Linked DNA regions of Victivallis lenta. The protein of the gene in region 1 interacts with the protein of each later gene in a pairwise test. Links are inferred from orthologs where the notes say so. Each region holds a gene or a part of one and is shown on either strand. Other genes may lie near its edges. The genes, in order: pepT and tpiA.

Region 1 (3,225 bases):
CGACCGCTTCCGCGCCCCGGCGGGTACGGTCAGGTAACCGGTGACCGGGCGCGGCCCGGCGCAGTCGACGGTTGCCGCGTAGACGGTCACGTTTTTCAGGGGACTCGTCTGCTGTTCGAGCCGGTACTTCAGCGGAACGGCGGCGAGGCGCGCTTTCTGCCTCCTCCAGAATGCGTCGAAATCGGCAATCTCCGGCAGCCCGGCGAGCTTGTCCGGTTCGACTCCCGCGCCGCCCTCGAAGCCGCAGTTCATCGGCTGCCCCCAGTTGTTGCGGGTCGGCAGCGGCTTGCCGCCGGCGTCCAGCAGCGTCGCCGTGATGCGGACGAATCCGGGCCGGTCCAGCGAGGTGCGGAGCACCAGAGGACGGGCGGAGACCCGCTCCCGGCCGCGCTCGGTCCTGCCGTCGTCGCCGGAGCGTTCCCAGGCCAGGAAGTAGTCGCCTTCCGCCTTCTGCCCGCCGTAATCGGTTCGGATTTCAAAGATGATCGTTTCTCCCGCCCGGTAACTCAGCGGGTCCCGGTCGGTGACGCCGGTCACCTCCACCCGGGCCGGATTGAGCGCGGCTCCGGCGCCCGCGAAAACTGCGGCGGACAATAGAGCGGCGGCAGCCGCCGTGACGGAATATTTCATGCGTGCCTCCTGAAGTTGACGGGAATATAGGTCCGGAATTCCGGCTTTCAACCGCTTTCTTTCACATTCCGCAAAAATGGGACCGGATTGTACCGGGCCGGGCGGTTGCGGACGGTGGAAAACGGCGTTTTCGGCGGTATAGTAAAAGCAAAAACGAATGGAGGAGGTACCATCATGAAAACCGTTTCGGAACGAATGCTCGAATATGTCCGGTTCAACACGCAGTCGAACGATTCCACCGGGCGGCATCCCTCCACGCCGGGGCAGCTTGAGTTCGCCCGGCATCTTGCGAAGGAGCTTCGGGAGCTCGGCGTCGAGCGGGTCCGCGTCTCCGAATTCGCCTATGTATTCGGCGAAATTCCGCCTTCGGCGGGCTGCGGGGAGGCTCCGGCCCTCGGGCTTGTGGCGCATATGGACACCTCGGCCGATGCTCCCGGCGACAACGTCCGTCCGCAGCTGGTCGAGTACCGGGGCGGCGTCATTCCGCTCGGTGACAGCGGCCGCACGCTTGATCCGGCCGTTTTTCCGGAACTGAACCGCCTGACCGGGCATACGCTGATCACCACGGACGGCACCACGCTTCTCGGCGCCGACGACAAGGCCGGCATCGCGGAGATTCTGACCGCCGTCGAACGGGTTGCCGCCGGAGATCTCCCGCACGGAAAGCTCTGCATCGGCTTTACGCCGGACGAGGAGATCGGCGAGGGGCCGCTCCATTTCGACGTTGCGGATTTCGGCGCCGATTACGCCTATACCCTCGACGGCGGCGGCGCCGGGGAGATCGAGTTCCAGAACTTCAACGCGGCGACGGCGACCTTCGAACTCCGGGGGCGGTCCGTCCATCCCGGTTCGGCCAAAGACGTGATGATCAACGCCCAGAAGGTCGCGTTCGAGCTTGATTCCCTGCTGCCGCAGGATGAGGTTCCGGAGAAGACGGAGCGCTTTCAGGGGTTCTATCACCTGGTTCACACTTCCGGCAGCGTCGGGAATGCCCGGCTGGTCTATCTGCTGCGCGACCACGAAGCCGCTTCGTTCGAGGCGCGCAAACGGCGTATGCGGGAGGCGGCCGAGACGCTGAACGCGAAATACGGCGCCGGAACCGTCGTGCTGACCATCAAGGACCAGTACCGCAATATGGAGGAGATCATCCGGCAGCATCCGTTTCTGATTGAAATCGCGGAAGACGCCGTCCGTTCCGCCGGGATCGAGCCGGTCATCGTGCCGATCCGCGGCGGCACCGACGGCGCGACGCTCTCCTTCAAAGGACTGCCCTGCCCGAATCTCGGGACCGGCGGTTACAACTTCCACGGCGAATGCGAGTTCGCATCGGTACAGGAGATGGAGAGTTCGGTCCAGGTCATCCTGAACATCATCAAGGCGTTTGCAGGCAAAAAGTAACGCCGCTGTTCCGCTGGGGACGGTGCGGCGGTCCGGCTCCGCGTATTTCAATGAGAACCGCCGGGCGGGATAAGATGGCGCAGGCCGGTAAATAATCGAATTTTTTCGCGGAATGCTCTTGACAATTCCCGCTGTCTGAGGTATAATTATAGTGTCAGTATACGATACGTAATCAACTTCTATTCGTGTCGCCCGGGAAAGGAGACGGCCATGAATCGACGCTTCAGGTCAACGGCATCTCCGGGAAACCGCGTCGGCGGGAATGTCCACCGGTCAACGATGATTCTGTATAATACCGGGTATGTGAAATGAAACAGCATTGCCGCCCGGCAAAAAAGCGCGGTATGCGCCGCGCAGCGGATGTGAACGCAGCGGAGCGAAGGCTCACCGCCGCGGGCGGCAAGGGGGCAGCCCACGGGAAATGAAAGCCCGGCACAGAGTAAGAAATGGGGGGCGGGGGAAATGTATTCCCCCCGCGAATCCCACGACAATGAAGACGGACGAGACCAGGAAGAGCAGACGGAACATTTCTGCCGCCAGAGGACGAATAAATTCATTTAACCAAAAGGAGTTACATCATGACAGGCCGCGCACGGAAACATCATATACCCCCTATTATGCGCAAACCGTTCACCTTGATTGAGCTGCTGGTCGTTATTGCGATTATCGCGGTTCTTGCCGCCATGCTGCTGCCCGCCTTGAACCAGGCGCGCAGTGCGGCCAAGACGACCAAGTGCGTCAACATCCTGAAGCAGTTCGGCTCGGCGGGGGCGATGTACGCCGCCAACTGCGACGACTGGTGGATGCCGAGTCTGGTCGGCGATTTCCAGTTTCCGCACGGCTCCTACTTCGGCAATGATATGTTCCGCTCGCTGCTCGGCATTCCGGGCATCTACCAGATGGACCCGATCAGCGATGCTTTTCCGACCGGCCTGATGTGTCCCGACTCCTTCGGAGCGCAGGAGGCGAAAAACGGCTGGGGATTGATCTACAGCTCTTACGGCTACACCTATTTCGACGTCTATGGAAATTCCGGGGCCTACAAGGTTTCGCGTATCAGACGCCCCTCCGCTTCTGCCGCCTGGTCGGATGCGTTGGAATACCTGATCTGGAATCCGAAGCTGCTCGATTACCTGAGCAACGGCGAACGGTCCGGCTCCGGGCAGATCGCCTACCGCCACCGCAGCCGGAGCAACT
Region 2 (3,307 bases), on another replicon or contig:
CCCGCGCCGGGCGGTCGAGTTTGGCGATGAGGTCGTCGACATACGGCATCATGCGGACCGGACAGCTTACGGTCAGCAGTTGCTCGTCGCCGGCCCTGTAGTTGATGCGGTTCACGGTCGACTGCGTGTTGTTGCGTTTGACCACGCCGAGGACGAAGGGGGCGACGTCGTTCGCTTTCAGGTATTTGAGTTCGTAAACCTTGGAAATCATGTATTCCTGGGCATCGTCCTGGATCAGGCGGATGGTCCGGGTCTCCCCGGTTTCGGGGGGCGCGGCGGCGAGAGCGCCGGGCAGGAGAAGCCCCGCGGAAACGGCAAGGGCCGCAATCGGCTGATTCATGCTGCTGTCCTTTCGTTAAGGGATAAGGTTCGGAAATTGTTTTCTGTTTCGTAATGTATTGCCGGGATGTTAGGATCCGATGAGCCGTTGATGGTTTTTCAGTTACGGCTGTATCCGGTCAAAACGCGGAGCCGGGGGATTCGCGGCAAGGATTCCGGCAGATTACTTGCAAAATCGGTTTTGACCGTTTAAATTAGTAAAATCAAAAAAGAAGGAACCTATGGAATGGGAAAAGCAGTGATGACGGTCGCGCTGGCCGCGGCGATCCTGATGACGGCGGGGTGCAACACCTCGGTGGTCACCATGCTGCCGCCCGCGGAGGGGCAGACCAGTTCGAGCGGGGAGCGGGTGGTTGCAAATCTCGAAGGGAGCAACTGGGGGATTTTCCTGTTCTACTATATTCCGCTGTGGAGCGGCAATCCGAACCGGCCGAACCGGCGCGACTATGTCACCTGCCGGAACCGGATCGAAAACAAGTATACGGATATGATGCTGAAAGGCTGGGCGAAGCAGCTGAAGGCCGAAGTGGAGGACGTGGAGATCACGGAGTCGTCCACCGGCTTTTTTTCGCTCTGGATTCTCTGGCGGAGGAGCCAGCATGCGACGGCGGTCGCCGTGAAAAAGAAATGACTGTTCGGAATTCCCAAGCAAAAAACGGAATGAATCCCGGACGATCAACATCTTAGGGGTTGCAAAATGTGTTGCGGTGTGTTATTTTTCCCCTTGGCACTTTATGTCACAACGCATGAATGAAGAAAATAGAGAGGTATTTGTATGGATCGCAAAGTCATTATCGCCGGAAACTGGAAGATGAACAAGACCGCCGCCGAGGGCAAGGCCTTGGTCGAAGCCCTGAAGGGACTGGTTGCCGACGTCTGCCCGTCGAAGGCCGATATCGTCGTCTGCCCGCCGTTCACGACCATCGCCGCGGTCGCCGAGGCGATCAAGGGCAGCAACATCAAGCTCGGTGCGCAGAATATCCACTGGGCCGCCAGCGGCGCGTTCACCGGAGAAATCGCCGCCGACATGCTGAAAGAGCTCGGTGTCGAATATGTGATCATCGGCCACAGCGAACGCCGGCAGTATTTCGGCGAGACGGATGAGACGGTCAACAAGCGCGTCAAGGCCGCGCTGGCCGCCGGCTTCAAGCCGATTGTCTGCATCGGCGAAATGCTCGAAGAGCGCGAGAGCGGCAAGACCGAGAAGGTCCTGTTCACCCAGCTCGAGGGCGGCCTGGCCGGGCTCACGAAGGAGGATATGGCCAACGTGGTGATCGCCTACGAGCCGGTCTGGGCCATCGGAACCGGCAAGACCGCGACGCCGGAGCTCGCCGAAGAGACTCACAACTTCATCCGGATGACTCTGAATGACATGTTCGGCAAGGAAGTCGGCGAAGGCGTCCGCATCCAGTACGGCGGCAGCATGAAGGCCGAAAACGCGAAGGAGCTCGTTGCTCAGCGCAACATCGACGGCGGCCTGATCGGCGGCGCGGCGTTGAAGGCGGACAGCTTTGCCGCGCTGGTTCACAATGCGATTGCCGAGTAAAAACGGCATCAATTTTGGAAAATAATTGAGATTATTAGCCGGCTGGCGGTAAAAAGGGGTTGACTTTTTATTCGATGGGGGCTAATATTAACCGGGGCCGGGATACAGAGCATAGGGTATTTGTGCTCGCGTATCCCGAAACATAACGAAAAGATAAGGCGCGATTTGATATGATCGTTTTTCTGTACGTACTTGTGGCGATTCTTTCGCTGCTGGTGATCGGGATCATCCTGATCCAGCCGTCGAAGTCCGGCGGGATGGGCGCGGCTTTCGGCGGAATCGGCGAATCGGTGTTCGGGGCGCAGGCCGGCAGCCATCTGACGAAGGCGACGGTGATCATGACCGGTGTTTTTTTCCTTCTGGCGCTGATCCTTGCCTCGCTGATCGGCCACGGCTACCGGGACGACAACTCCGCCTCCGCCGTGACCCGTCAGCTCGAAAGCGGCATGGAGGCTCCCGTCGAAACGCCGAAGACGGATGCGGTTCCGGCGGCGGTTGACGAATCTTCGAAAGCCGCGGCCGAAGCCGGGGCCGATAACAAACAATAAAGAGTGGAAATCCAGCGGGGAAATTTTCGTATGAAAAAATGGCTGTTTCTGGTCGGCTTGACCGCGCTGCTTCTGCACGGCGCGCAAGATGCGCGTGCTGCGGCGGTCGAGGAGTTGTTCACCAAGGTAAAAGTGACTCTCAACACCAGCAATCCACCCAGTTTTCGAAATACTTCGAACTCCACCCCGTCGACCAGCAGTTCCTGGCGGAACAAATGGCTGGTGATTTCCGTCGAATTCACGCCCGTCATGCCCCAGAGGCAGCGCCATTTCTGGATTGATGACGTAACGATGAACATCCGGGCCGTCTTCAACGGCCAGTCGGACGGCCGGGCGCAGCCGATCCTCTTTACCGGTACGAGCGAGTTCTGGACCATTCCGCTCGACAACCGCAAACATATCGCCACGATGTTTGTCCCTCCCCAGATTCTGGACCGCTATCTGCCGTCCACCGGTTCGGCCAGTGTGGTCAGCACGAGCGGAACCTTCGTCATGGAGGTTCTGTTCAAGGACCGCGCCGGCACGGTGATCGGCACGGGGTTCTATGGTCAACGCGGCATGTCCGACAAGGATTATGCCGAATATTTCTCCAAGCTGAATGCGGGAGCTGCTCTGACGATTCCCGGCGCCATTCTTCCGCGCAATCTGACTCCCTGGGCTTACCTTGATATAGATGATTTCGATTTTCTCAAACCGGCCGGCGGCCGCGCGGCGGAAAAGTAAGACAGTGATTTGTGAATTGATTACCATTCTATAACAATGGCGCCGGGGATGCCATCCGGTGCAGAACATGTGGAACAATCATTAAAATGCCAAAAGAGAACACGGTTTTAACGATTGACGTCGGCGGCGACAGCTTGAAGATGGCCGAATT

Evidence for each region.
Region 2: the proteins of pepT (region 1) and tpiA interact in binary tests that used the Escherichia coli proteins (3 or more experiments, as listed by UniProt). The link is inferred for Victivallis lenta from one-to-one orthologs.

Annotation. Positions count from the first base shown.
Region 1 is NZ_VUNS01000008.1:83,344-86,568, reverse strand. The notes cover bases 11-2,916. They hold pepT (peptidase T), read left to right. Parts: upstream 11-804; coding sequence 805-2,028; downstream 2,029-2,916. Other genes in these bases: FYJ85_RS09260 (prepilin-type N-terminal cleavage/methylation domain-containing protein), read left to right, coding at 2,607-2,916; FYJ85_RS09270 (acetylxylan esterase), read right to left, coding at 11-630. Outside these bases: more of FYJ85_RS09270, read right to left, coding at 1-10; more of FYJ85_RS09260, read left to right, coding at 2,917-3,225. UniProt on the Escherichia coli protein: Cleaves the N-terminal amino acid of tripeptides.
Region 2 is NZ_VUNS01000003.1:106,175-109,481, reverse strand. The notes cover bases 12-2,999. They hold tpiA (triose-phosphate isomerase), read left to right. Parts: upstream 12-1,114; coding sequence 1,115-1,885; downstream 1,886-2,999. Other genes in these bases: FYJ85_RS04255 (hypothetical protein), read left to right, coding at 2,464-2,999; secG (preprotein translocase subunit SecG), read left to right, coding at 2,056-2,433; FYJ85_RS04270 (hypothetical protein), read left to right, coding at 566-970; FYJ85_RS04275 (hypothetical protein), read right to left, coding at 12-340. Outside these bases: more of FYJ85_RS04275, read right to left, coding at 1-11; more of FYJ85_RS04255, read left to right, coding at 3,000-3,156; pilus assembly protein PilM, read left to right, coding at 3,243-3,307. UniProt on the Escherichia coli protein: Involved in the gluconeogenesis. Catalyzes stereospecifically the conversion of dihydroxyacetone phosphate (DHAP) to D-glyceraldehyde-3-phosphate (G3P).